2 regions of the Streptomyces sp. NPDC017991 genome follow, and region 1 is predicted to be linked to the other one. Evidence: predicted binding sites of a transcription regulator. Region 1 holds the regulator's gene; the other holds the start of a gene.
What was found. The regulator HspR, encoded in region 1, represses chaperone genes until heat shock. The targets are predictions, from matches to a motif close to TTGAGNNNNNNNNNCTCAA.

Region 1 (14,587 bases):
GCGGAGCCGGTCGAACCGCTCGCGGAGCCGTTCCTGCTGGGTACGGCCGCCGCCGTCGCCCAGTGGGCCGACGAACTCGAAGAGGCCGAACGGCTCGTCGGACGCGGCCTCGCCAGACAGCGCCCGTCCCTGCTGCACCCGATGCACCGCGCGCTGCTGAACGTCCGGGCCGACATCGCCGCCGCCCGCGGGGACTACGCGTGGCTGCTCACCGGTCCCGAGGCCCGGCCCTCGCCCGGCACCCGGCTGGGTCCCGGCAACGGCCAGGCGCACGCCGTGGTCGCGCTCGTCGAGACCGGCCGGGTGGTGGAGGCCCGTCGGCTCGCGGGCGGCTTCGACCTGCGGGAGGCGAAGGACTCCTGGGAGGTGAACCGGTTCCTGTACGCGCGCGGGGTGCTGCGGGCCGCCGGCGGGGACCCGGCGGGCGCGCTCGACGACTTCCTCGAATGCGGGCGCCGGCAGTCGGCGCGCGATGTGGTGAGCCCGGTCGTCACCCCCTGGCGGACGGCCTCGGCGGAGTGCCGACTGGCGCTCGGCCGCCCCCGGGAGGCGCTGGAACTGGCCGAGGAGGAACTGCGGCTGGCCCAGGTCTGGAACACCCCGCGGCTCGTGGGCCGTGCCCTGCGGGTGCTCGGCATGGCCACCGGCGGCCGGCGCGGCCTGGAACTCGCCGACCAGGCCGTACGCGTACTGCGCAACGCCTCCGCGGACGTGGTGATCGACACGGAACTGATCCCCGCGCTGGTCGCACAGGGACGCCAGCTCACCGCCGCCGGGGACCGGGCCCGCGCCCGCGACTGCCTGCGGGAGGCGGCCGAACGCGCCGAACGGCTGGGTGCCGTACGGCTGCGGGCCACCGCCGAGGAGGCCCTGCGCGAGGGCGGCGCCCGCCGCACCACGACGGCGCTCACCGGCTCGGGCGCGCTCACCGGCAGCGAGCGCCGGATAGCCGAGCTGGCCGCCGACGGCCGTACGAACACGGAGATCGCGAAACTGCTGCACCTCGCGCGCCGCACCGTGGAGACCCACCTGACCAGCACCTACCGGAAGCTGGGCATCCGGCGCCGGGGCGAACTGACGACCGCGCTCGGCGGCCGGCGGGGCGGCTGACGGAACTGGTCACCAGGCTGGTCACCGGACTGGTCACCGGGCGGCCGGACATCTCTTCGTGCTGCCCCGCCGGGGGCGCGGGGAACCGCGCGAAAGGCCCCCACCGGCAGACTGCCGGTGGGGGCCTTTCGACTCACCTGACTACTTGACCGGTTCGGGCTGCGGCTCGCTCTCCGCGTCGGCCGCACCCGCCGGAGGCTCCGGCAGGGTCTTGACGGAGTCGAGCAGCAACTGGGCCACGTCCACGACCTGCACGGACTCCTTGGCCTTCCCCTCGTTCTTCTTGCCGTTGACCGAGTCGGTCAGCATGACGAGGCAGAACGGGCAGGCGGTGGAGACGATGTCGGGGTTCAGGGACAGTGCCTCGTCGACGCGCTCGTTGTTGATGCGCTTGCCGATCCGCTCCTCCATCCACATCCGCGCGCCACCGGCACCGCAGCAGAAGCCGCGCTCCTTGTGGCGGTGCATCTCCTGCTGGCGCAGGCCGGGGACGGCGGACATGATCTCGCGCGGAGGCGTGTAGATCTTGTTGTGCCGGCCCAGGTAGCAGGGGTCGTGGTAGGTGATGAGGCCGTCGACCGGGGTCACCGGGACCAGCTTGCCCTCGTCGATCAGGTGCTGGAGCAGCTGGGTGTGGTGGATGACCTCGTAGTCGCCGCCGAGCTGCGGGTACTCGTTGCCGAGGGTGTTCAGGCAGTGCGGGCAGGTGGCGACGATCTTCTTCGCCGCCTTCGGCTTCCTCGACTCCGCGGTGACCTTGCCGTCGTCGTCCATCTCCTCGCCGAAGGCGGCGTTGAGGGACATGACGTTCTCCATGCCGAGTTCCTGGAACAGGGGCTCGTTGCCCAGGCGGCGGGCGGAGTCACCGGTGCACTTCTCGTCGCCGCCCATGATGGCGAACGTGACGCCCGCCATGTGCAGCAGCTCGGCGAAGGCCTTGGTGGTCTTCTTGGCCCGGTCCTCCAGGGCGCCGGCGCAGCCGACCCAGTACAGGTACTCGACCTCGGAGAGGTCCTCCAGGTCGCGGCCGACGACCGGGATCTCGAAGCCGACCTCCTTGGTCCACTCCAGGCGCTGCTTCTTGGCGAGCCCCCAGGGGTTGCCCTTCTTCTCCAGGTTCTTGAGCATCGTCCCGGCCTCGGACGGGAAGGCGCTCTCGATCATCACCTGGTAGCGGCGCATGTCGACGATGTGGTCGATGTGCTCGATGTCGACGGGGCACTGCTCGACGCAGGCGCCGCAGGTGGTGCAGGACCACAGGACGTCGGGGTCGATGACCCCGTTCTCTTCGAGGGTCCCGATGAGCGGCCGCTCGGCCTCGGCGAGGGCGGCGGCGGGAACGTCCTTGAGCTGCTCGGCGGAGGCCTTCTCGTTGCCTTCCATGTCCTTGCCGCCACCGGCGAGGAGGTAGGGGGCCTTGGCGTGCGCGTGGTCGCGCAGCGACATGATGAGGAGCTTCGGGGAGAGGGGCTTGCCGGTGTTCCAGGCGGGGCACTGCGACTGGCAGCGCCCGCACTCGGTGCAGGTGGAGAAGTCGAGCAGGCCCTTCCAGGAGAACTGCTCCACCTGGCTGACACCGAAGACGTCGTCGTCACCGGGATCGGTGAAGTCGATGGGCTTGCCGCCGGACGTCATGGGCTGGAGGCCGCCCAGGGCGGTCCCGCCGCTCGCCTCGCGCTTGAACCAGATGTTCGGGAAGGCGAGGAAGCGGTGCCAGGCGACACCCATGTTGGTGTTGAGCGAGACGACGATCATCCACACGAAGGACGTGCCGATCTTGATCGTCGCGACGAGGTAGACCAGGTTCTGCAGCGTGCTCAGGCCGAGGCCCTTGAAGGCCAGGACCAGCGGGTACGAGGCGAAGTACCCGGCCTCGTAGCCCTCGACGTGGTGGATCGCGCCCTCCAGGCCGCGCAGCACGTAGATGGCGAGGCCGATGGTGAGGATGACGTACTCGACGAAGTACGCCTGGCCGGACTTGGAGCCCGCGAAACGGGACTTGCGGCCGGCCCGCGAGGGCAGGCTCAGCAGCCGGATCGCGATGAGCACGGCGATGCCCAGGATCGTCATCACGCCGATGAACTCGATGTAGAGCTCGAACGGCAGGAACTCGCCGATGACCGGCAGTACCCAGTCGGCCTGGAAGAGCTGGCCGAAGGCCTGGACGAGGGTGGGCGGCAGTGTCAGGAAGCCGATGGCCACGAACCAGTGGGCGAAGCCGACGATGCCCCACCGGTTCATCCGGGTGTGACCGAGGAACTCCTTCACCAGCGTGACGCTGCGCTGGTAGGGGTTGTCGGTGCGGCTCCCGGCGGGGATCGGCTGGCCGAGCTTGAAGTACCGGACGAACTGGCCGATGGCGCGGGCGATGAGCGCGACGCCGACCACGGTCAGGACCAGCGACACGATGATCGCGGCGAGTTGCATTTCGGGGCTCCTCGGGCCTGCGAGGGTCATTACTGAGCGGTAGCTTACGCAGTCCTTCGAGACTACCCATTCCGCTGTCCGCACTGTAGTCAGCGGCACGGTGATCTGCGTCGCTGCCCCACACGTGGGTACACGCGCCGAAGCCGGGCTTGTCCGTCGGGTGCGGGCCGGTGGGGGCGGGCCCGCACCCCACCACGGCGGGACGTGATTCTGAGGGGCGCGAGGAACGGCGCGAACCGCCCCCGGCGGGGTGCAGCGGGTGCGTGCCCCGCAGGTCAGGGGCCAAAGTGCGCGTAAGGAAGAGATAAGAGTTGAGCCCCCACGACTCACCTCTGTTGACCACGCGGCAAGCGTCATGCACACTTGAGTCCGTTCCACTCAAGTCATTGCTGGAGGAATTGAAATGGCACGTGCGGTCGGCATCGACCTGGGCACGACTAACTCCGTCGTCAGCGTTCTGGAGGGCGGTGAGCCCACCGTCATCACCAACGCCGAGGGCGCCAGGACCACGCCGTCCGTCGTCGCCTTCGCCAAGAACGGCGAGGTGCTCGTCGGCGAGGTCGCGAAGCGCCAGGCGGTCACGAACGTGGACCGGACCATCAGGTCCGTGAAGCGTCACATGGGCACGGACTGGAAGATCGAGCTCGACGGCAAGCACTTCAACCCGCAGCAGATGAGCGCCTTCATCCTGCAGAAGCTGAAGCGCGACGCCGAGGCGTACCTGGGCGAGAAGGTGGCCGACGCGGTCATCACCGTCCCGGCGTACTTCAACGACTCCGAGCGCCAGGCGACGAAGGAGGCCGGCGAGATCGCGGGCCTGAACGTCCTGCGCATCGTGAACGAGCCGACCGCCGCGGCCCTGGCGTACGGCCTCGACAAGGACGACCAGACCATCCTCGTCTTCGACCTCGGTGGCGGCACGTTCGACGTGTCCCTCCTGGAGATCGGCGACGGCGTCGTCGAGGTGAAGGCCACGAACGGCGACAACCACCTCGGTGGTGACGACTGGGACCAGCGGGTCGTCGACTACCTGGTGAAGCAGTTCAACAGCGGCCACGGTGTGGACCTCGGCAAGGACAAGATGGCGCTCCAGCGCCTGCGCGAGGCCGCCGAGAAGGCCAAGATCGAGCTGTCCTCCTCCACGGAGACCTCGATCAACCTGCCGTACATCACCGCGTCCGCCGAGGGCCCGCTGCACCTGGACGAGAAGCTCACTCGCGCCCAGTTCCAGCAGCTCACGGCCGACCTGCTGGAGCGCTGCAAGACGCCGTTCCACAACGTCATCAAGGACGCCGGCATCCAGCTGAGCGAGATCGACCACGTCGTTCTCGTCGGTGGCTCCACCCGTATGCCCGCCGTGGCCGAGCTCGTCAAGGAGCTGACCGGCGGCCAGGACGCCAACAAGGGCGTCAACCCGGACGAGGTCGTCGCCATCGGCGCCGCCCTGCAGGCCGGTGTCCTCAAGGGTGAGGTCAAGGACGTCCTGCTCCTCGACGTGACCCCGCTGTCCCTCGGTATCGAGACCAAGGGAGGGATCATGACCAAGCTCATCGAGCGCAACACCACGATCCCGACCAAGCGGTCCGAGATCTTCACGACGGCCGAGGACAACCAGCCGTCCGTCCAGATCCAGGTCTACCAGGGCGAGCGCGAGATCGCGGCGTACAACAAGAAGCTCGGGATGTTCGAGCTGACCGGTCTGCCGCCGGCCCCGCGCGGGGTCCCGCAGATCGAGGTCGCCTTCGACATCGACGCCAACGGCATCATGCACGTGACCGCGAAGGACCTCGGCACGGGCAAGGAGCAGAAGATGACCGTCACCGGCGGCTCCTCGCTGCCGAAGGACGAGGTCGACCGCATGCGCCAGGAGGCCGAGCAGTACGCGGACGAGGACCACCGTCGCCGCGAGGCCGCCGAGGCCCGCAACCAGGGCGAGCAGCTCGTCTACCAGACGGAGAAGTTCCTCAAGGACAACGAGGACAAGGTCCCCGGCGACGTCAAGACCGAGGTCGAGACGAGCGTCGAGGAGCTGAAGGCCGCGCTCAAGGGCGAGGACACCGCCGAGATCCGTACGGCCACCGAGAAGGTCGCCGCCGTCTCCCAGAAGCTGGGCCAGGCGATGTACGCCGACGCGCAGGCTTCCCAGGGTGCCGCGGGCGCCGAGGCCCCGGGCGCCGGCCCGGACGCCGGTGCCAAGGCCGCCGACGACGACGTGGTCGACGCGGAGATCGTCGACGAGGACCGTGACCGCAAGGACGGTGCCGCGTGACGGAGGAGACCCCGGGCTTCGACGAGCAGCCCGACGTCCCCTCCGGCGCCACCCCTGAAGACGCCGAGCCGAAGGCCGCCCCCTCCTCCGCGGAGGACGGGGCGGCCCCGGCCGGGGACACGGCAGCAGCTCAGTCAGCAGCCCAGATCGCAGGCCTGACGGCCCAGCTGGACCAGGTGCGTACGGCGCTCAACGAACGTACGGCGGACGTCCAGCGGCTCCAGGCCGAGTACCAGAACTACCGCCGCCGGGTCGAGCGCGACCGGATCGCGGTCAAGGAGCTCGCCATCGCGAGCCTCCTGACCGAGCTCCTGCCCGTGCTCGACGACATCGGCCGCGCGCGGGAACACGGCGAACTGCTCGGCGGCTTCAAGTCGGTGGCCGAGTCGCTGGAGACCGTCGCGGCGAAGATGGGCCTGCAGCAGTTCGGCAAGGAGGGCGAGCCCTTCGACCCGATGATCCACGAGGCCCTGATGCACTCGTACGCGCCGGACGTCACGGAGACGACGTGCGTGGCGATTCTGCAGCCGGGGTATCGCTTCGGCGAGCGCACCATCCGCCCCGCGCGGGTGGCGGTCGCCGAGCCGCAGCCCGGCGCGCAGCCCGCCAAGGGCGACGAGACGGATGCGGGGACCGCGGCGGCCGACGACAAGGAGAGCGGTGGCCCGGACGAGGGCTGACGTGGAACAGGGCGTACGCGCGCCCCTTGGCACGGAGAACGTCGAGCGCGTACGTGACGGTGGCGTACGGAAGGAGGGGCGTCGAGGATGAGCACCAAGGACTTCATCGAGAAGGACTACTACAAGGTCCTCGGCGTCCCCAAGGACGCCACCGAGGCCGAGATCAAGAAGGCGTACCGCAAGCTCGCCCGCGAGTTCCACCCGGACGCCAACAAGGGGAACGCGCGCGCCGAGGAGCGCTTCAAGGAGATCTCCGAGGCGAACGACATCCTCGGGGACCCCAAGAAGCGCAAGGAGTACGACGAGGCCCGCACCCTCTTCGGCAACGGCGGCTTCCGTCCCGGCCCGGCCGGTTCGGGCGGCTCCTTCAACTTCGACCTGGGGGACCTCTTCGGAGGCGGCCCCCAGGGCGGAGCGGGCGGTGGCGGTCCGCAGGGCGGGGCCGGCGGCTTCGGCGGCGGCATAGGTGACGTCTTCGGAGGTCTCTTCAACCGCGGCGGCGCGGGCCCCGGTGCCCGGACGCAGCCGCGGCGCGGCCAGGACATCGACACCGAGGTCACGCTCAGCTTCACGGAGGCGGTGGACGGCGCGACCGTCCCGCTGCGGATGACCTCGCAGTCGCCCTGCAAGGCCTGTTCGGGCACCGGCGACAAGAACGGCACACCGCGCGTGTGCCCGACCTGCGTCGGCACCGGCCAGGTGGCGCGCGGCTCGGGCGGCGGGTTCTCGCTGACCGACCCGTGCCCCGACTGCAAGGGCCGCGGCCTGATCGCGGAGCACGCGTGCGCGGTCTGCAGCGGCTCGGGACGCGCCAAGTCGTCCCGGACCATGCAGGTCCGTATCCCCGCCGGGGTGTCGGACAGCCAGCGCATCCGGCTGCGCGGCAAGGGCGCGCCGGGCGAACGGGGCGGCCCTTCGGGCGACCTGTACGTCACGGTGCACGTGGACACGCACCCGGTCTTCGGCCGCAAGGGCGACAACCTCACCGTCACCGTGCCCGTCACCTTCACGGAGGCGGCACTCGGCGGCGAGGTCCGCGTACCCACGCTCGGGGGGCCTCCGGTCACCCTGAAACTGCCGCCGGGCACGCCCAACGGCCGTACGATGCGGGCCCGCGGCAAGGGCGCGGTCCGTAAGGACGGCTCCCGCGGGGACCTCCTGGTCACCGTCGAGGTGAGTGTTCCGGCGGACCTGACGGGGAAGGCTCGTGACGCGCTTGAGGCGTATCGCGAGGCGACCGCGGAGGAGGATCCGCGGGCTGAGCTGTTCCAGGCCGCGAAGGGAGCATGAGGACATCATGGACGCACCCGGACGCCGTCGGCAGAACTCGTTCACCGGCAGGGCCTACGAGCTGACGGAAGAGACACCGGTGTACGTCATCTCGGTGGCCGCCCAGCTCTCCGGTCTGCACCCGCAGACGCTGCGTCAGTACGACCGCCTCGGCCTGGTCTCCCCGGACCGCACGGCCGGGCGCGGCCGGCGCTACTCGGCCCGCGACATCGAACTGCTGCGCACCGTCCAGCAGTTGTCGCAGGACGAGGGCATCAACCTCGCCGGCATCAAGCGCATCATCGAGCTGGAGAACCAGGTCGCCGCGCTGCAGTCCCGGGTCGCGGAACTGTCGTCGGCCCTGGAGGGCGCGGCGGCGACCATGCAGCAGCGCGAGGCCGCGGTCCACGCCTCGTACCGCCGCGACCTGGTCCCGTACCAGGAGGTCCAGCAGACGAGCGCCCTCGTCGTGTGGCGCCCGAAGCGCCCCCCGACGGACTGAGCGGTCACGCGGTCACGTCCCAAGGAACTCGGTCACGTCAAGGGCCCGGTCACGTCAAGGGGCCCGGAGGTTCATTCGAACCTCCGGGCCCCTTGTCTATGCCCCCTCCCGCCGGGCCGCCCCGGCGCCCGGCGCGGGCAACCGGGCGGTGGAGTCCGTGTACTTGAGGAGGAGGCGGGCGAATTCGAGCCGCTCGGCCTCGGGCCAGTCACGGGTGATGTAGTCGAACGCCTGCCGCTGCTGGTGGCGGAAGCGGTGGAGGAGGGCGGTGCCTTCCTCGGTGAGGTGGAGCACGGTGCGGCGGCCGTCCTGCTGCGAGGCCGCGCGGACCAGGTAGCCGTGGGAGATGCAGTCGCTCACCATGCGGCTGGCCACCGACGGGTCCACCAGCAGGTGTTCGGCGAGCCCGCCGACCGTCATCTCCGCGTCCGCCTCGGCTGCCTCGTCGACGATGTTGAGGACGAGGTTGCGCTTGAGGTCCTTGGGGCCCGACGGGGGGTCGACGGGCGCCTGCATGGTGCGCCGCCTGAGCCGGGCGAAGGCCGCGCCGACGGCGTCCAGGAGGGCCTCGCCCTGCGGCATGGAGGCATCCGTGTCAGTCACCCGCGCAGCCTATCGCATGTATCTGCACTCCACAGATGCATGTGATTATGCATGGAGTTGCCAGTTGCATTAATGTGGTGCTCGCGGTGGGGAGCACTCGGCACCAGCGGAGCGATCGGCCTGCCCGGAGGAGAGAGTCATGATCACAGCCATCATCAACGGCCGGGTGTTCGACGGCGAGCGCGTGCTGGAGGACACCACGGTCGTACTGAACGGCGCGCGGATCGCCGCGGTCGGCGGCGAGGTGCCCGCCGGTGCGGAGATCGTCGACGCCAGGGGCGGCACCCTGCTGCCCGGTCTGTTCGACGCCCATGTGCACACCTCCGACGAGGCGCTCGCGCTGGCACTGCGGTTCGGGATCACCACCGAACTGGAGATGCAGGGCATGAACACCGGGCCCGCCCGCGAGCGCGTCTCGGAGAACGACTCCCTCGCCGACGTGCGCTCGGCGGGCTTCGGCATCACCCCTCCCGGGGGCCACCCCAGCGAACTCATGCCGAAGGGTTTCAAGCCGGGCGGGCACCGCGGGCCGGGCGAGGGGGCCGCGCCGCGCGAGATGCCCGTGATGCCGTTCTCGACCACGCCCGAGGAGGCGGTCGGTTTCATCCCCCGGCTCGTCGAGGCGGGCTCGGACTACATCAAGTTCATGGTCGACGACGGGAGTGTCGAGGGCCACCCCGGTCTGCCCATGCTCGACCAGGCGACCCTGGACGCCGGGGTCGCGGAGGCCCACCGGCACGGGATGCTCACCATCGCCCACACGCTGACCGTCGACGCGACACGGATGGCGATCGAGGCCGGCATCGACGGCTTCGCCCACCTGTTCATGGACCGGCCGCACACCGACGAGATCATCGAACTCATCGCCGCCTCCGGCGCGTTCGTCGTCCCCTGTGTCGTCCTGAACGCCTCCATGATGGGCATCACGGGATCGTCCCTCACCGCGGACCCACGCGTCGGGTCACGCCTGAACGAGGCGTGGACGAACGTCCTCAACACCAGCTACGACCGCTATCCGCAGGGCAGCCTTGAGGACGTACTGGCCTCGGTCAAGGCCCTGCACGACGCCGGCGTCGACCTCCTGGCGGGCACCGACGCGGCTCCCATGCCGCTGATGTTCATGGGCGGCGTGGTCCACGGCGCGAGCGTCCACCAGGAACTCCAGTACCTCGTACGGGCCGGCCTCACCCCGGTCCAGGCCCTGCGCGCGGCGACCGCCACCCCGGCACGGCGCTTCGGCCTGGAGGACCGTGGCCGCATCGCCGAGGGCCTGCGGGCCGACCTGCTCCTCGTGGACGGCGACCCCACGACCACGATCGGCGACACCCTCAACCTGCGCGAGGTGTGGCGCCGCGGCACCCGCACGACGCTCGCGGCCTCCGCCGCATAGGGCGTGGGGTCCGCCCGCGGCTATCCCGGCCCGGATGCGCGGCCGGCCCGGGAGGCCGGTTCCGGCCGCTGCGCGACGAAGACGAACTCGCGGCCGGGGCGGTCGGGCGCGTCGCGGACGTCCCGCACGACGAACCCCTGGCCCCGCAGGTCCGCCTCGACCTCCTGCCGCTCGCGGAAACGCAGCGTCGAATCCGAGGTCAGCTCCTGCCCGTCGGCGGCGAACACATAGGTCTGCCGGAAGCTCACCAACTGCCCGCTGATCTCGGTCGTCCGGACCCAGCTCTCGACCGCGCCGACCCCCGGGATCTCCGTCACGCGGTACGAGGCATCGCGCGTCCACTCCTCCCAGGCGCGCCGCGCCGGATCCCGGGTCTCGAAGACGAGGTGCCCACCGGGTCGCAGAGCTTCGTACGCGCCCCGCAGGGTGTCCCGCCACGGCTGGTCGTCGACGATCTGCTGGGCCGCGTTCGCCGTCATGGTCGCGAGGTCGACGCGCAGGGGTGGCAGCGTGGTGGCGTCTCCGTGAAGCCAGCGCACCTGCTCGCCGCCGGGTTTGGCGCGGGCCACGTCGAGGGACGCGCGCGCCGGATCGACGCCGACGACCTCGATCCCGCGGCCGGCGAGCAGCAGCGCGAACACGCCGGTCCCGCAGCCGATGTCGAGCACGCGCCGCGCCCCGAACTCCTCCGCGACACGGACGTACGCGTCGAGGTCGCCGCGACCGGGATCGAGCGGGTCGTAGATAGCGGCGAGCCGGGGGTGGGCGAAGTTCTCGTCAGCCATTGCCTTGCGCGGGGCGGCGGGCATGGTGCAGCAGTCCGGCGAGGGCCTGCGGCTCGGTGGCGAGGATGACGTCGGGGGTGTCGCTCTCCCGGAGGCGGAGGGTTCCGTCGGGGGCGGTGGCTATGTAGAGACACTCGCCCTGTGGACCGCCGCTGAACGTGGACTTCTGCCAGTCTTCCGGCTCGGACACGTGGTGCAGCAGTGCGGCGAGGCTTTGTGGGGCGGTGGCGAGGGTCACGTCGGGGGTGTCGCTCTCGCGGAGGCGGAGGGTTCCGTCGGGGGCGGCGGCTATTTGGAGGCAGTTGCCCTGAGGGCCGCCGCTGAACGTTGACTTCTGCCAGTGCAGCTCGGACATGTGGGCCCCCTCCGGCTCCATCAGTCGTTGGTCTGCGCGGGGCCGCGGGCGTGGTGCAGCAGTGCTGCGAGGCCCTGCCGGGCGGGGGCGAGGATGACGTCGGGGGTGTCGCTCTCCCGGAGGCGGAGGGTTCCGTCGGGGGCGTTGGCTATGTAGAGGCATTCGCCTTCCGGGCCGCCGCTGAACGTCGACTTCTGCCAGTTCAGTTCCGGCATTGAGGCCTCCCTAGAAGGTGTAGAGAACGTGCTGGATGAGAGCCAGCGAGTCCTTTACGGAGTGTGCATCGGGGGCCAACGATACGTCGATAGGGGGCAGGGCATTCTCGGCGAGATGGCGGAACAGCTTCTCGTACCGCTCCAGGCTTGCCCTGTCCGCCAAGTACTGGAGGCCAACGGGCTTTTCGAGGACGACGGTGCCCAACTGCGGCAGTCCTGGGACGACGTGGACAAAGTTGCCGCTGAGGGCGGCGTACGCCGGGGCGCTGAACGGATAGATCTGGATGGTGACATGAGGGAGGCCCGCTAGTTCGACGAGGTGTAGCAGTTGCTCTCGGGCCACTCTTGGTCCGCCGAACTGCATGTGCAGGGCTGACTCGTGGATCACCGCGTGCACCGAGGGAGGAGTTTCGCGGGTGAGCACCTGCTGTCGCTCCATACGGAACTCCACGGCATCTTCCTTGCGTTCAAAGCCCAATCCAGGGCTGGCGAAGATGGCTCGGGTGTACTCGGCCGTCTGGAGGAGCCCCGGGATGAACAGTGACTGGTGCATCCGCAGTGCGGTGCAATCGGACTCCAGCTCCGCCGTGTTGAGCGCGTCCAGGCCGCGCCGCTTCTTGTGTGCGCTCCACCATCCTTTTCCTGCCGCCTCAGACATGGACACCAGTTCGTCAATGTAGGGCTTGTCTGTGCAACCGTAAGTACGGCAGAGGTTCAGCAGTCGCTCGGTGAGGATCGATGTGCGCCCCAACTCGATGTGGCTCAACTGAGCCCGGCTCATCCCGATGCTCTCAGCCCCCTCACCAGCACTCAATCCAGCTTGTTCGCGCAGGTGTTTGAGTTCAAAACCGAGTCGTCGCTGACGTTCGCTGATGGTGGTGCGCAGTCCCACGGATCACTCCTTGATGGCTCGCTTAAAGTCTGCCCTGCTCAAGGAGGTCGGTCCACCGAATCAGGCAAAGGGTTGAGATTTACATCCCCATTCCGCTACTTTAAGTGTGGTTTAGGTAACGCACCGAAATCGGCCAACTCCCCCTGCCCACAAGCCGACAGAGCACCCGCCCCTCCATCCGGGAGCGCGCGGGCATCGCCATCGCTGGGCCCGTACCACGATTGGAGCCCACGCCCATGGATCCCGCCCGCATCGCCGCCCACCGCCCCACCCAACTCGCCCACGACTACAGCCTCTTCGCGTCCGCCGACGCCACCGCGCCCCGCGTCTGCCGGGACTTCGTGCGGGCCGTGCTGTACACGCACGGGCACGAAGCCCTCGTCATGCCCGCCGCGCTGTGTACCTCGGAGCTGGTCACCAACGTCCACCTGCACACCAAGGGCGCCGCCATACTCCGAGTCCGGCTGACCTCGGCCCGCCTCCACGTGAGCGTCTTCGACGAGAGTCCCGACCCACCTGTCGTCGCGCACCCCGCCGCAGGGGCCGTCGCCGGCTGGGGGCGGGGGCTCGCCCTGGTCGCGGAGGTGGCGGACACGTGGGGCGTCGCCGACGCGAGGACCGGGCGGTACGCGAAAGGCGTGTGGTTCGAGCTGCGGCCGACGGTGTGAGCGCCGGGGCGGCGAAAATGTTGGTGTGCGGGGCCGACGGAACCGGGTAACGTCTTTGGCATGTTCTTCCAGACGCCGATTTACGAGTGAGAGCGTGACGGGCCCCCGGCTGACGTCCTTCGATGTCGCCGCCCGTCCCCCACCGACGAATCCGTAGATCACTCCACATCAGCACCGGGAGAACCCGTGACCGTGAGCAAGAACATCAACAACCCCGTGGGCCAGGGCGGCGGCCAGCGCAAGAAGCAGTCCCGCGCCGAACGGCAGAACAACGGCCCGTACCGCAACGCCGACCGCCAGGGCGCGGCCGACCAGAAGGCGGAGCTGGTGCGCAAGATGCGCGAGAAGGCAGCCGAGGCCGAGGCCGCCCGGCAGACGGACGACGACAGCGCCAAGAGCTGACACACCCCGGACAGCAGGGCCCGGACCGCGACGCGCGGTCCGGGCCCTGCTGTCGTGTCGGAGCCGTGGCGGAGCCCGTTGCCGGTCGCGCTCGGCCCTCGACCGGCAACCCGCGTCCGACCCACCACCCGGTGAGTCGTTTCTGCCTCGCCGGTTTGGGTGAATCGACGGCGTTTTCGCAGGTGAACCGGCATTTGCGAGACACTTGTGATCATGACCGAGACCAGGACCGAGCCTCCCTGCCCGCCCGAGAAAGGGCCCGGCCTCGACGAGGTCCTGTGGCAGGCATGGGAGGCCATGGACCTCCCGGAGGGCTACCGGGCCGAGATCATCGAAGGAGCCGTCGAAGTGTCATCCACTGGCCGCTACGCGCACAGCCAGACCGTCTTCCTCCTCAGGGAGGCGCTGGGGGGCTTTCTGAAGGGCGGGGACTTCGCCGCCAGGAACGACACGAACGTCGTTCACGCGGGCTGCGTATGGGTGCCCGACCTGTTCGTCGCGGCCAGGGACACGGAGCGGTACGTCACCGCCGACGGCGTGGGCATCACCGCGGCGGCCGTCCGGCTGGTCGCGGGGGTGATCTCCCCGGACGGACGCCGCCAGGAGCGCGACCGCGTCAAGAAGCGCCGCGAGTACGCCCGCGCCGCCATCCCGGTGTACGTCGTCATCGACGACCACGACGACCAGGGCACCGTGACCGTCCTCACCGAGCCCCGCCCCGACAGGGCCGACTGGGTGGGCGTCCACCGCGTGCCCTTCGGCACGGACGTCACCATCCCCGAGGGCCCCGCCAAGGGCTTCGTCATCACGGAAGCGATCACAGGACCTCCACGGGCCAAGAAGTAACCGGCCAGGGAGGGGCCGCCCAGGGAGCAGCCGGACAGACGCTGCTAGCGGCCCATCGTCTGCCACACCGTGAGCGCCAGGGCCAGGCACGACGTGGCCGCGGCCAGTGACGGCAGCGGCCAGCGTGCGCGTTCCAGGGCCTCGATACGGGTCTCGTGCTCGTCGAGGGCCTTG
Region 2 (14,587 bases), on a different contig from region 1:
ACCTCCGTGCCAGGAACGCACGATGACACGTGTCCTGCTGCCCCATCACGTGGATCTTGGGCTCTCGCTTCGAACCCTACGTCAACCTGTCCGGCGAGGGCACTCCCGGAAGAGTGACCTGGATCCGGCAACCGCGCTGGGATTCGGCCACGCCGATCCGGCCACCGTGCAGATCGACGGCCCAGCGGGCGATCGCCAGCCCCAGACCCGTACCGCCGTCGCTGCCCGGGCCGTGCGGCGCGACGACCCCGCCGCGGTTGAACCGCTCGAAGACCCGGTGCCACTCCGAGCGCGGGATGCCGGGGCCCTCGTCCAGGACTTCGAGGTCCAGGGACTCGGGGCCGTCGCCGCGCCGGGCCTTCACCGTGACGCGGCCGTGCGGCGGGCTGTGCTTGACCGCGTTGTCGATGAGGTTGGCGACGACCTGGTGGATCCGCTCCGGGTCCGCGTGCGCGGTCAGCTCGGGCGGCGACACGTCGAGGTGCAGATGGACGTCCGTACGCGTGTGGCTGCCGGAGCCGGAAGCGATGCCCGCGCGCGCGGAAGCGACCATGTTGGCCTCCTTCAGCACGCCCGACAGGTACGGCCACACCTCGAAGCGGCGCTTGCGCAGCGGTACGACGCCGTTGTCCAGGCGGGAGAGGTCGAGCAGCGTCTCCACCAGCCGGCCGAGGCGTTCCGTCTGCTTCAGGGCGGTGCGCATCGTCTCGGGGTCGGCGGCGGAGACACCGTCCACCACGTTCTCCAGGACCGCCCGCAGGCCCGCGATGGGGGTGCGCAGCTCGTGCGAGACGTTCGCCACGAGCTCCTTGCGCTGCCGCTCCTGGGCCTCCAGGTCGTCGGCCATGCGGTTGATCGTCTGGGCCAGGTCGCCCAGTTCGTCGCGGCGGTCGGCGCCCCGGACCCGGCGGGTGTAGTCGCCGTGCGAGATGCCCCGCGCGACGGTGTTCATCTCGTCCAGCGGAGCGGTGATCGAGTGCGCCACGAACTGGGTGATCAGCAGGGTCGCGATCATCGAGAAGACCGTGATGAAGCGCAGTTCCGTCTCGGTGCGGACCGCGATCATCAGCAGACCGGTGGTGATGAAGACCGCGACGACGACCAGCGTGCCGAGCTTCGTCTTGATCGAGAAGGGACGCACGTCACCCCAGGATGCCGAGCCGGAGCCGGAGCCGGAGCCGGAGCCGGTACCTGGGCCGGCATTCGCGCTCGTGCCGGACGTGGTGCCGGATGTCGTACCGGACGTCCTACCGGCGCCCGGCGTAGCACCCGGCGCCGGGAAGCTGCCGACGCCTGTGCCGACGGTTGGACCCCGACCGGATTCCGGCCCAGGGCCGGAACGCGCGTCGGTGACCCGTCCCGCGCCCGCCTTGACGCGCTTGCGCAGTACGCCGAGACCCCTCATCACATACGCCCCCTCGGTCAGGGTGCCCGACTCTAGGGTGTCGGGGTCTCCAGCGCGTAGCCCACGCCGTGCACCGTACGGATCCGCTCCGCGCCGATCTTCCGGCGCAGCGCCTTGATGTGGCTGTCCACGGTCCGGGTGCCGGAGGCGTCCGCCCAGTCCCAGACCTCGGCCAGCAGCTGCTCGCGCGAGAGGACCGCGCGGGGCGTGTTCGCCAGGCAGACCAGCAGGTCGAACTCGGTGGGCGTGAGGTGTACGTCGTCGGCGCGCACCCGGACCCGGCGCTGGGCGTGGTCGATCTCCAGCTCGCCGAGGCGCAGGATGCCGGAGCGCGGTGTGGACGCGGCCAGCGCGGCCCGCTCCACGCGGCGCAACAGTACGTGCACGCGCGCGGCCAGCTCGCGCATCGAGAACGGCTTCGTCATGTAGTCGTCGGCGCCCACGCCGAGGCCGACCAGCATGTCCGTCTCGTCGTCGCGGGCGGTGAGCATCATCACCGGTACCGGACGGGCCGCCTGGACGCGGCGGCAGACCTCCAGGCCGTCGAAGCCCGGCAGCATGATGTCGAGAATCAGCAGGTCGGGCTGCCACGCCTCGGCCGTGTCGACGGCGGCCGGTCCGTCACCCGCTGTTTGCACGAGGAACCCCTCGGCGCGAAGCCGGGCGGCGATGGCGTCGACGATCGTCGGATCGTCCTCGACCACCAGCACCCGGCGCTGAGCGCCCGGCGTGGCCGCCGTGCCGTTGTGCGAGGTGTGTGTCTGCTCCATCGCCCGCCCCTGAGTGTGCTTTCCGGAACCAGTGGGGTGATTCCATGACTGCGCTTGACGCTTGAATGATCCGCGTCAGAGCAGCAGGGTACGGGCAGTGACCGTCGCTCGGCTATCCAGGTCTTACCGCGAGATGCACCACGTCCGGAACGCCCCGGGCAACCGGGATCTCTTCGGTACGCACGTGTCGGAACCCGGCATTCCGCAAGGTTCTTGCGAAATCAGGCGAAGGTTTGGCCGACCAAACAGCGAGTACCCCGCCGTCGCTCAACACCCGTGCGCACGCGGTGAGTCCGGCCCGCGAGTACAGGGTCTCGTTGCCCTCAGTGACGGTCCACTCGGGTCCGTTGTCGATGTCGAGGCACAGTACGTCGTACGTGTCGGATGTCTCATTGACGTGCGCGACGAGATCGACCTCGATGATCTCGGTGCGCGGATCCGCGAGGGCGGGGGCCGACAACTCCGCGAGCGGCCCGGACCGGTGCCAGTCGATGACGGCCGGCTCCCGCTCGGCGACCGTGATGCGGCCCCAGCGGGGGTCGGCCGCCGCGTGGGCGAGGGAGAAGCCGACGCCGAGGCCGCCGATCAGGATCCGCGGCGCGGGGCGCCCGTCCAGCGCGCCGAGCGCGGCGTCGACCAGCAGTCTCTCCGAGCGGCCGTCGGAGGTGTCCATGAGGAAACAGCCGTTGGCGATGATCTGCAGCAGCCCGCCGTGGCGGCGCAGCACGACCTCGCCGTACGGTCCCTCGCGGCGGTCGACGACTTCGGGGCTGCCGTGCGGAACGTCGTACGCGGTCATGGCCCCATCCTGGCAAGCCGCCCCCGGCCGGGCAGCCGTTTTCCGCCGCGTCGGCGAACACACCGGCAAGATGATCGTCATGTTCTGACACCCAGGGCCCCGTCGTGGCCGGCCACGCAGTTCCCCGTGCCCCTTCTGTGGCGCGAGTACTGCGCAGTCCTTTGGCTCGGCCCCCACCGGCCGCAGGGCGGCGGCGTCCATCGGGAAGCGGGAAGCACCGCTCGCGCCAGGTCCGAGCGACCGTCGAGCCGGCCCAGGCCCCGGACGGCGAAAGGCCGGTGATGAGCCCCGGCGTGCACTCCCTGCCCCAGTGATCGCTCACAGCGAACAGCCGTAGGGGAACAATCGGAGGCTCACGTGCATTGAGTCGGCATAGCTCAACTTGAATGCCGAAGGGGAGATCATGACTTTGACGTCCGAACCGCTCACTCTGCCCGTGCTGCCGCTCGACGACGAGGTCGTGCTGCCCGGCATGGTGGTGCCCCTGGACCTGAACGACGCCGACGTACGCGCCGCGGTGGAGGCCGCACAGGCAGCCGCCCGTTCCACCGGTGCCAGCAAGCCGAGGGTGCTTCTTGTTCCGCGGATCGACGGCACGTACGCGAACACGGGGGTGCTCGCCACGGTCGAGCAGGTCGGACGCCTCGCCGACGGCGACCCCGGTGCCCTGATCCGCGGTCGCGGACGGGTGCGTGTCGGCGCCGGTACGACCGGCCCCGGCGCCGCTCTGTGGGTGGAGGGCACGCAGGTCGAGGAGACCGTGCCCGACCCGCTGCCCGGCTCCGTGACCGAGCTGGTCAAGGAGTACAAGGCGCTGGCCACGAACTGGCTGAAGAAGCGTGCGGCCTGGCAGGTCGTGGACCGCGTCCAGCAGATCGACGACGTGTCCGCGCTCGCCGACAACTCCGGATACTCGCCGTTCCTGACGACCGCCCAGAAGGTCGAGCTGCTGGAGACCACCGATCCGGTGACCCGGCTGAAGCTCGCCACCGAGCAGCTGCGTGAGCACCTCGCCGAGCAGGACGTCGCCGAGTCCATCGCCAAGGACGTACAGGAGGGTGTGGACAAGCAGCAGCGGGAGTTCCTGCTGCGGCGGCAGCTGGAGGCCGTGCGCAAGGAGCTGCGCGAGCTGAACGGCGAGGCCGAGGGCGAGGAGTCCGACGACTACCGGGCCCGCGTCGAGGCCGCCGACCTCCCCGAGAAGGTCCGCGAGGCCGCGCTCAAAGAGGTCGAGAAGCTGGAGCGCTCCAGCGACCAGTCGCCCGAGGGCTCCTGGATCCGCACCTGGCTCGACACCGTGCTCGAACTCCCGTGGAACGAGCGTACGGAGGACGAGTACGACATCCAGGGCGCCAAGACGGTCCTGGACGCCGAGCACGCGGGCCTGGACGACGTGAAGGAGCGGATCACCGAGTACCTGGCGGTCCGTAAGCGGCGCAACGACCGGGGCCTCGGTGTCGTGGGCGGCCGGCGCGGCGGTGCCGTGCTCGCGCTCGTCGGTCCTCCCGGCGTCGGCAAGACCTCGCTCGGTGAGTCCGTCGCGCACGCCATGGGCCGCAAGTTCGTCCGCGTCGCCCTCGGCGGCGTACGGGACGAGGCGGAGATCCGCGGTCACCGGCGTACGTACGTCGGCGCGCTGCCCGGCCGGATCGTACGGGCGATCAAGGAGGCCGGGTCCATGAACCCGGTGGTCCTGCTCGACGAGATCGACAAGGTGGGCTCCGACTTCCGGGGCGACCCGGCGGCGGCCCTCCTCGAAGTCCTCGACCCGGCCCAGAACCACACCTTCCGGGACCACTACCTGGAGGTCGAGCTGGACCTGAGCGACGTCGTCTTCCTGGCCACGGCCAATGTGCTGGAGGCCATCCCGGAGGCCCTGCTCGACCGTATGGAACTGGTACGGCTCGACGGGTACACCGAGGACGAGAAGGTCGTCATCGCCCGCGACCACCTGCTCCCGCGCCAGCTGGAGCGGGCCGGTCTTGAGCAGGCCGAGGTCACCCTGGACGAGGGCGCGCTGCGCAGGCTGGCGGGCGAGTACACCCGCGAGGCGGGCGTCCGGAACCTGGAGCGGTCCGTCGCACGGCTGCTCCGCAAGATCGCGGCGCAGCACGAACTCGGTGAGCGGAAGCTGCCGTTCACGGTCGGCGCGGACGATCTGCGCGCGCTGATCGGCAGGCCGCACCACGTGCCCGAGTCCGCCCAGGACCCGGCCGAGCGCCGCACGGCGGTGCCCGGGGTGGCGACCGGCCTCGCGGTCACCGGCGCCGGCGGTGACGTCCTCTTCGTCGAGGCGTCCCTCGCCGACCCGGAGACGGGCGCGGCGGGCCTGACCCTCACCGGTCAGCTGGGTGACGTGATGAAGGAGTCGGCGCAGATCGCGCTCTCCTTCCTCCGCTCGCACGGCGCGGAACTGGAACTGCCCGTCGCCGACCTCAAGGACCGGGGCGTGCACATCCACTTCCCGGCGGGCGCGGTGCCGAAGGACGGGCCGAGCGCGGGCGTCACGATGACGACCGCACTGGCCTCGCTGCTCTCCGGCCGGCTGGTCCGTACCGATGTGGCCATGACGGGCGAGGTCTCGCTCACCGGCCGGGTGCTGCCGATCGGCGGCGTCAAGCAGAAGCTGCTCGCCGCGCACCGGGCGGGTGTCACCACGGTGATCATCCCGAAGCGCAACGAGGCCGACCTGGACGACGTCCCGGCCGAGGTTCTGAAGAAGCTCGACGTCCACGCGGTGACGGACGTCCGCCAGGTCCTGGAACTGGCGCTGGCGCCGGCGACGAACAGCGCGGCGACGGAGGTTCCGGTGGCGGCGTGACGGACGCCACCGGTCAAGGAAGGCCCGGGTCCCTCTTCGTGAGAGGCCCGGGCCTTCCGCGTACGCGGGGGCGCGGGGGTCAGCCGTTGGCCAGGGCCACCACGCGGTCGAGGGCGCCGTTGAACCTGTCGTGGTCGCCGACCGTGGGGCCGGAGGACGTGTACTGCCACATCGTGTAGAAGTCCCAGCCCGCCGGGAGCGCGCCCACCGCCGAGGCGTAACGGGCGATCCAGAGCGGGTTGGCGGAGGCGAAACCGGCGTGGTCGCCGGTGCACTGGGTCCACCAGCTGGTGGCCGAGTAGATGACCGCGTCACGGCCGGTGCGGGCCTTGTACTGGTTCAGGAAGTCGCGGATCCAGGTGACCATCGCGCTCTGCGTCTTGCCGTAGCAGGCCGCCCCGTACGGGTTCCACTCGATGTCGAGCGCGCCCGGCAGCGTCCTGCCGTCCTTCGACCAGCCGCCGCCGTTGTCCACGAAGTAGTTGGCCTGCGCGGCGCCGCCCGTCGTGTCGGGGGTCGCGAAGTGGTACGCGCCCCGGATCATGCCGACGTTGTACGAGCCGTTGTACTGCTGGGTGAAGTAGGGGTTCGTGTAGTACGTCCCCTCGGTGGCCTTCGCGTAGGCCCATCTGACCCCGCTGCTCCACAGGGTCGACCAGGCGACGTTGCCCTGGTGGCTGCTGACGTCCACGCCCTCGGTCTGGGTGGCGTCACCGGGCGTCGGCAGGCCGTCCTGGCCGTCGTGCGGGATGACGCCCATGCCCATGTACGCCGAGCCGCGGGCCGGGACGTCGGCCGCGTGGGCGGGATGGGCGGGATGGGCGATGAGCAGGGAGAGGGACAGGGAGAGGGACAGGAGCAGGGTGCCCATCGCGCCGAGGCGCGTTCTGAGGTGGTCGCGTGCGCGCGAGCGGTGGGCCGTTCCGGATGTGTGCACGGACATGTTCGTGCCTCCGAAGGCTCGGTGTTGGCCGGGTGTTGGCCGGGTGGGGGTGCTCAATAAAGTGGCGTGTACATGCCATGCGGGTACTTGTTGAAGAAGCTACGCACGCGGGCGACGGGCGGAAAGAGGGTTCGGCGGCTGCCGTTGGTCTATTCCTGCGAAATACTGGCCGAGCTGCGGCAATGGCGGTCTTTGGCGGAAACTTTCAGGATCGGGAAACCGGGTCATGGGTGCTGACGTGCACGAGGGCGACAAGGGTGAGGGGCACCGGGCGGGATCCGGCGTTCCGGGGAATGGTGTGGACCAGGGGGCCGGGGGCGGGGCCGGGTCCGGGGGCGGCGGAGCCGTTGATCAGGAGTTCCTGGCTCTGGAGCGTGAGCTGTCCGTTCTGCTGAGGCGGGCGCGCGCGTCCTCCGGGGAGATGGTTCGCGAGGTGCATCCCGACCTGGAGTCCTCCGCGTACGGGCTGCTCGTGCGGCTGGAGGAGCGTGGGCGGCAGCGGGCGACGGAGCTTGCCGCCTATATCGGGGTCGGCAAGGCCACGATGTCCCGGCAGCTGCGGGCGCTGGAGGAGCTCGGGCTCGTCGCCCGGGAGCCGGATCCCGCGGACGGGCGGGCTTGGCTCGTGCATCTCACTGACGTGGGGCGGGAGCGGTTCGGGACTGTGCGGGATGCTCGGCGGGCTCGTTATGTTCGCGAACTGGCCAGTTGGGAGCGGGCGGAGGTGGCTGAGCTGGCTCGGTTGTTGCATCGGCTCAACCGTGGGGTTGAGCGGGGCTGACTGGCCGCAGGGGTTGTTCGTCGGGTGCGGGCCGGTGGGGGGCGGTCGCGCCGTTCCCCGCGCCCCTGGAAGGCGGGGGGTGGCCGTGTGTTGTGGCTTGTTGCGCCGTTTCCCGCGCCCCTGGAAGGCGGGGGGTGGCCATGCGTCGTGGCTTGTTGCGCAGTTCCCCGCGCCCCTGGAAGGCGGGGGGTGGCCGTGTGTTGTGGATGGTCGTGCCGTTTTCTGTGGCCCTTCGGCCCTTCGGGGTGCTACAGCTCTGTGTAGACCACCGTCGCGTCGTCGTGTGGTTTGGAGCGGCCCAGGTATGTGGCGGCCGTGTCCGATCGTTCCAGGGTGCGGACCCGGTCGATCAGGGACTGGCCGCCCTCCTTGCGGACCAGGGTGAACAGGTCCGTCCAGTCGCCCTCGCCGAACTTCTCCACCCAGCGGGTCGCGCCGTCCGTGAGGGCCGTGAGGGCGCGGACCTCGGAACGGGGCAGCGTGCCCGTGACGGCGCGACCCGCCACCGAGGGGTCCGCCGCGGCCGTGAAGAAGCCGCCCTCCTTGTTGCGCAGGATCGCGTCCGTCGCCGCCGCCGACCTCAACGTGGCGTGCGGAACCCGCGAGAGGCGGTCGTCCAGGACGGGGATGACCGCTCCCGCCGGCGATTCGATGAGCAGCGCCGAGTCGGAGAGCACCAAGTACTCGACCGACGCCTCTGACCAGCGCGCCAGCACCACCGTTGCCTGCGGGGTGCGCGGGTGAGAAAGGTCACAGGTGGTCCGATGGGCGTCGGCGGTACGGGTGATGGCATGACCCAAGACCTCAGTGAGCGTCAGATCCCGCCGTGAAACGGACAGTTCGTGCAACGCGCCACCGAGCCGGGCGGTGAACCAGGGGACGGAATGAAGACAGCCCTGATCGGTCGGGGGAGGCGTCACACCGTCCAGGACGACGATCGAACCGCCTTGTCCCGAGGCGGGAAGCCCGACCGATGCGTAGTCCTCGTCGGGGCGGGCGGGGTCACCGGGTACCGAGATCAGTTCCGAGCGCATCCGGCCAGTCTGCACGACCCCTCCACGAGCTTCACCAAAGGCTGGCAACCGTCGGTCAAATGGTCCGGACAAGCAGGTCAGGCGCCTGTTTTGCGACGGATTCACCGACTCCGGCGAAGCGTGGCGGCGCATCCTGCCATCGGTTGCCGTGGACGTCCAACCGACCTGCCGCGCAGGGGTCTCGCACGCGCCGGCGGAACTTGCCGGGCCGCTCCCCGGCGATGTTCACTCCTTCGTGTGGCGGGTCAGGCGATGCGCGACCACTGCCCACCGGCACTGGGAAGGTCGGGAGCCGAACCGGGACGACACGCGAGTTGACGGATCGTCACCCGGGCCCATGGGGACACGAGTCAAGAATGCGAGCACCGGTGCAGAAAATGCGGCCTCGGCGCAATGGCAGGCAGCCGGCCTCGGGCGGAGCCTCCGGGCACACCCCGAACTCACCGGCACCGCAGGACACTCCGGACCCCGCGGGACGAGGTCGACCCGCTCACGTACGCAGTCGGCTGATCGTCGCCGTCGCCGTCGTGGCCGCCGCGATCGCGGGAGCGGGCGCTCCGTCCGTGATCGCCGCCTCCGGACAGCTGAACGACTCCCAGAACCTGGTGACGTCGGCCGAGCGGACCCAGGACGCCCTGGCCCTCGCCCACTCACTGGCCGACGAACGCGACGAGGTCACCTCGTATCTCGCGGCCGGCCGCCCCAAGGGCGAAGGCCCCTCGGAGCGCCGCAGCGCCCGCGTGGACCGTCAGGTCGACGAACTGCGGGTCGCCGCCGTCGAGGCGGACGCCCCCGCGTCCTTCCTGAAGACGCTCGACGCGATCGCCGCCGTCCGCAGGGCGGCGCTCACCGGAGAGAGCAGCTCCCTCGAAGCCCACCGGGCGTACTCGACGGCCCTCACCGAACTCCACGGGCTCGCCGAGGACCTGGCCGAGAAGATTCCGCCCCGCGCGGGCTCCGGCGCGCACGCCCTCGCCGACCTCGACACCGCCGTCCAGCAGGCCGCCTCGACCCGTGGTCTGCTCCTCGCCGCGCTGAGCGTGCCCACCAGCAGGCAGACCACCACCGACCCCATCACGGGCCTGCCCACCACGACCACCACGTCGTCGGCCGCCGCGACCAAGCAGCGCGACGCGCTCACCGCCGCGGCCCAGCAGGCCAACGTCCGTGAGCAGGCCGCCCTGGCCGACTTCGCCGGCACCGCGCCCAAGGCGGACCGCACCTCGTACGACTCCACGGTCAACGGGCCGGATGTCGCGTCCGCCGAGAAGTACCTCGCGGGCCTGGCGGACCAGCCCACGCTCTCCGACGACGAACTGGCCACCAGCACCAAGAAGCTGGACGCGGCGCTCTCCTCGCGCGTCGAGCTGATGCGCGGTGTCGAGGCGTCCCTCAACACCCAGCGGGCCAAGGAGCTCGCCCAACTGCGCGACGACGACGTCACCGCGCTGGAGATCCGGGTCGCGATCCTCGGCGCGCTGATGCTGCTCGCCGTGGGCGTCTCCACCGGGATGGCCCGGTCGCTCACGCGTCCGCTGTCCGTCCTGCGCCGCGGTTCGGCACGTCTGGCAGCCGAGCCCGGCACCGGCGACCCGGTCAAGTTCACCGGCCGCAACGACGAGTTCGCCCAGGTCGTGCGCTCCGTCAACACGCTCCACACGCACGCCCTCGCGTTCCAGGAACGCCTGGGCACGCTGGAGGGCGACCGCAAGCACCTCATCGGCCAGCGCCAGAAGATGGCCGACGAACGCGACAGGTTCCGTACCGAACTCGCCGAGGCCACCGCCCGTCTGGAGCAGGTCCGGCAGAACATCCACGGCACCTTCGTCAGCCTGGCCCTGCGCACCCTGGGCCTGGTCGAGCGGCAGCTGAGCGTCATCGAGGGCCTCGAAGAGCGCGAGCAGGACCCCGAGCGCCTCGCCACCCTCTTCAAGCTCGACCACTTCGCCACCGTCATGCGCCGCCACAGCGAGAACCTGCTGGTCCTCGCGGGCGCGGAGCACGGCCACCAGCACCCCGGGCCCGTCCCGCTGGTCGACGTCGTCCGCGCGGCCGTCAGCGAGGTCGAACGGTACGAGCGCGTCCGTATCTCCGCGCTGCCGCCGCACGCGCACCTCGCCGGGTTCGCGGCGGACGACATCAGCCACCTGGTGGCCGAACTCCTGGAGAACGCCTCCTCCTTCTCGCCGCCCGACATCCCCGTCGAGGTCTCCGGCTGGCTCCTGGAGAGCGGCGAGGTCATGCTCTCCGTCCAGGACGAGGGCATCGGCATGACCGGTGAGCGGCTGGAGCGGCTCAACACCCGCCTCGCGGCCTTCGACGCCGAGGACCCGTACGACGAGGAGAGCGGCGAGGGCCTCGGGCTCGGCCTGTACGTGGTGGCCCGGCTCGCCCACCGGCACGGCGTACGCGTGCAGTTGCGCGAGCAGAAGCAGGGTGGCATCACGGCCGTCGTGGTCCTGCCCAAGGCGCTGCTCGCCGCCGCGCCCGCCGTGGCCGTGCCCCAGGCGACCACCGCCCGCACGCCCGGGGGCGCCTCCGCGATGTCCCTGCCGGGAGCGGACGCCGAGGTCAACTCCAACGTCCTGTACGGCCGTCAGGGCCGCGACCCGCTGATCGCGGCGGCGGAGGACACCCTGCGCGAGACCGACGGGGCGGGCACGGCTGCCGCCCCCGAGCCGGCTGCCGCCAACGAGTCGGCGGCGACCGCCCCGCCCGCGGCCCCCGTCGGGCCGACCGTCCCGGAGCCGGAGCCGGAACAGCCCGGCGGCCCCGAGACCACCATGGTCCTCATGGCCCCCGTGCCTCCCGTCTCTCCGACGGACGAACCCGCCGGGCCCACCGAGTCCGCCGAGCCCGGCGCCCCGTCCCCGTCGGACGCCCCGGCGATCCGGCTCCCGGCCCAGGCCACCACGGACCACCGCGCCGAAACCCGGCGTACCAGCGACCCGTACGCGATCGGCCCCGACGCCCACGAGCGCGCCCCGGACGACGTACAGACGTCACAGGGGACCCAGGAGTCGCAGGAGTCGTCGGAGCGGACCACCGACAAGGGGCTGCCCAAGCGGACCCCGAGGATCGCCGCGCCCGCGCCGGCCGCCGGCCCGCGCCAGACGCCCGTCGACGCCGAGGCACTGCGCCGCCGTCTCGGCGGATTCCACCGGGGTGCCAGTGAGGGCCGCCGCGATGTCGAAGCGGAGATCACCGAACAGACGTCGGAGCTGCAGACGCCCGCCGCACATGCCGTAGAAACCAAGGGGGACACCGTCGAGGAGGCAAGCAGTTGACCGCGCCGAGTACCTTCGGACTGAGCCATGAAGCCCGTAACCTGCACTGGCTGCTGACGAACCTCGTCGAGGAGGTGCCGGGCCTCCTGTCGGTCGCGGTGGTCTCCTCCGACGGCCTGCTGCTCCTCTCCTCCGACCCCGGGAGGAACGCGCAGGCACGGCAGGACGAAGGGAGACCCTCGGGTCCCCGCGGGTCCGCGGCGGACCTGGCCACCATCGTCTCCGGCATCGGCAGCCTCGCCATCGGCGCCGCGAAACTGATGGACGGCGGCGCCGTCAAGCAGACGATGGTCGCGATGGAGGAGGGCGGGCTCTTCGTCATGTCGATCAGCGACGGTTCGCTGCTCGGCGTGCACGGCGCCCCGGACTGCGACATGAGCGTCGTCGCGTACCACATGGCGCTCTTCGTGGGCCGTGCGGGACACGTCCTGACTCCCGAACTCCGCAGCGAGCTGCGCCAGTCGCTCGCGGCCACGACGATGGAGACGGCCAAGTGAGCGGCACGCCCGGCACCTCCGGCACGCCCAAGCTGCCGGTCCGCGGTGGCGGCGAACGCAAACCCGCCCGCGTACGCCCCTACTCGCTCACCGGCGGCCGTACGCGCTTCGGGCACGTGCTGCTCGTCGAGACGTTCGTGGCCGCGCTGGAGGCCCCGGATGAGCGGCGTGAACTGGAGAATGGTTCACTCTCCACCCGGGTGATGCCGGAGATGAGGGCCATCGTCGAACTCTGCCGCCGGATGCGTACGGTGGCCGAGGTCGCGGCCCTTCTGAAGATGCCGCTCGGTGTGGTCCGGGTGCTCCTCAGCGACCTGGCGGACCAGGGCAAGATCCGTGTGTACGGAACAGGTCACGGCCCGGGACAGCCGGACCGCGCTCTGCTGGAAAGGGTGCTGAGTGGACTCCGTCGTCTCTGACGTCTCCCGCGTCTCGGATGTCTCCCGATCGTCCGGCCTCCCCGAAGTCGTGGAGCCCGACGAGGAGTTGAAGGCCTGGCAGAAGGATCGGACCCGCGCGCCGATCGCCACGAAGATCGTGGTGGCGGGTGGCTTCGGGGTGGGCAAGACCACCCTCGTCACCGCCGTCTCCGAGATCACGCCTCTCCAGACGGAGGCGTTGATGACACAGGCGAGCGAGGGCACCGACGACCTCAGCTCGACGCCGGAGAAGACCACCACGACCGTGGCCATGGACTTCGGCCGCATCACGCTCGACGACGACCTGGTGCTGTACCTGTTCGGTACGCCCGGGCAGCAGCGGTTCTGGTTCATGTGGGACGACCTGGTGCGCGGGGCGATAGGCGCCGTGGTCCTCGCCGACACCCGCCGTCTCAAGGACTGCTGGCCGGCACTCGACTACTTCGAGAGCTGCGGGCTGCCGTACGTCGTCGCCGTCAACCACTTCGACGGCAGCGAGCGGTTCGACCCCGACGACGTGCGGGAGGCGCTCACGATCCCCCGGCACATACCTGTCATGATCATGGACGCGCGCCGCAGGATCTCGGTGATCGAGGCACTGCTGGCGCTGGTGGGGCACGCGCTCGACGTCAGCCCCGAATAGCCCGAACGGGACGTCAGCCCCGAACAAGGCGTACGCGTACGCAGAGTGCAGAGTGAGGACCAGCATGCGGAAGATACTCGTCGTCGGAGCCGGCCAGTCCGGGCTCCAGCTCGCCCTCGGCCTCCAGTCGAACGGGTACGAGGTCACCCTGATGTCCAACCGGACGGCGGACGAGATCCGTACCGGGCGCGTCATGTCCACCCAGTGCATGTTCCACACGGCACTGCAGAACGAGCGCGACCTCCAGCTGAACTTCTGGGAGTCCCAGGCCCCGAAGATCGAAGGACTCGGCGTCTCGGTCGCGGCCCCCGGCTCCTTCGACCCGGGACCCTCGCAGCGCGCCATCGACTGGGTGGGCAAGCTCGACGGGTACGCGCAGTCGGTCGACCAGCGCGTGAAGATGGCCGGCTGGATGGAGACGTTCGCGCAGCGCGGCGGCCAGCTCGTCATCCACGGCGCCGCGGTCTCCGACCTCGACTACTTCGCCCGTACGTACGACCTGGTCCTCGTCTCGGCGGGCAAGGGCGAGCTGGTGTCGATGTTCGGCCGCGACGCCTCCCGCTCGCCGTACGCGGAGCCGCAGCGCGCGCTGGCCGTCGCGTACGTCCACGGTCTGGGGCCGCGCCCCGAGCACCCGGAGTTCGACGCGGTCCGCTGCAACCTCGTACCGGGCGTCGGTGAACTGTTCGTCATGCCCACGTTCACCACCTCCGGCCGGGCGGACATCCTCTTCCTGGAGGGCATACCCGGCGGCCCGATGGACGTCTTCCAAGGCGTCAAGGACCCGGCCGAACACCTCTCCCTGACCCTGGAACTCATGGAGCGGTTCACGCCGTGGGAGTACGCCAGGGCCACCAAGGTCGAACTCACCGACGCGGGCGGCACGCTGGCCGGACGCTACGCGCCGACCGTCCGCAATCCGGTCGGCCGGCTGCCCGGTGGCGGCCTCGTCCTCGGCGTCGCGGACGTCGTCGTGGCGAACGACCCGATCACCGGCCAGGGCTCCAACTCGGCCTCCAAGTGCGCCGCCTCGTACCTCGACTCGATCCTCGGCCACGGGGAGAAGGAGTTCGACGAGGCGTGGATGCGCGCCACCTTCGAGCGCTACTGGGACACGGCCCAGCACGTCACGAAGTGGACGAACGCCATGCTCGGCCCGCCGCCGGAGCACGTCCTGAACCTGATCGG

Region 2: the regulator HspR is predicted to act here: its motif matches at 3,337-3,355, upstream of lon (endopeptidase La).

Annotation. Positions count from the first base shown of each region.
Region 1 is NZ_JBIRGP010000004.1:512,025-526,611, forward strand. It holds gene ACH4DZ_RS15015 (AAA family ATPase) at 1-1,110, shown strand, start outside; gene ACH4DZ_RS15020 ((Fe-S)-binding protein) at 1,252-3,537, opposite strand; gene dnaK (molecular chaperone DnaK) at 3,941-5,806, shown strand; gene grpE (nucleotide exchange factor GrpE) at 5,803-6,486, shown strand; gene dnaJ (molecular chaperone DnaJ) at 6,574-7,776, shown strand; gene ACH4DZ_RS15040 (heat shock protein transcriptional repressor HspR) at 7,784-8,257, shown strand; gene ACH4DZ_RS15045 (MarR family winged helix-turn-helix transcriptional regulator) at 8,354-8,860, opposite strand; gene ACH4DZ_RS15050 (amidohydrolase family protein) at 9,000-10,250, shown strand; gene ACH4DZ_RS15055 (class I SAM-dependent methyltransferase) at 10,271-11,035, opposite strand; gene ACH4DZ_RS15060 (DUF397 domain-containing protein) at 11,028-11,390, opposite strand; gene ACH4DZ_RS15065 (DUF397 domain-containing protein) at 11,411-11,605, opposite strand; gene ACH4DZ_RS15070 (helix-turn-helix domain-containing protein) at 11,616-12,497, opposite strand; gene ACH4DZ_RS15075 (ATP-binding protein) at 12,734-13,165, shown strand; gene ACH4DZ_RS15080 (DUF6243 family protein) at 13,352-13,567, shown strand; gene ACH4DZ_RS15085 (Uma2 family endonuclease) at 13,781-14,413, shown strand; gene ACH4DZ_RS15090 (hypothetical protein) at 14,458-14,587, opposite strand, start outside.
Region 2 is NZ_JBIRGP010000003.1:786,083-800,669, forward strand. It holds gene ACH4DZ_RS12020 (HAMP domain-containing sensor histidine kinase) at 77-1,141, opposite strand; gene ACH4DZ_RS12025 (response regulator transcription factor) at 1,438-2,175, opposite strand; gene ACH4DZ_RS12030 (spermidine synthase) at 2,288-2,974, opposite strand; gene lon (endopeptidase La) at 3,378-5,795, shown strand; gene ACH4DZ_RS12040 (lysozyme) at 5,875-6,738, opposite strand; gene ACH4DZ_RS12045 (MarR family winged helix-turn-helix transcriptional regulator) at 6,965-7,519, shown strand; gene ACH4DZ_RS12050 (hypothetical protein) at 7,768-8,553, opposite strand; gene ACH4DZ_RS12055 (nitrate- and nitrite sensing domain-containing protein) at 8,910-11,840, shown strand; gene ACH4DZ_RS12060 (roadblock/LC7 domain-containing protein) at 11,837-12,337, shown strand; gene ACH4DZ_RS12065 (DUF742 domain-containing protein) at 12,334-12,756, shown strand; gene ACH4DZ_RS12070 (GTP-binding protein) at 12,737-13,399, shown strand; gene ACH4DZ_RS12075 (styrene monooxygenase/indole monooxygenase family protein) at 13,464-14,587, shown strand, end outside.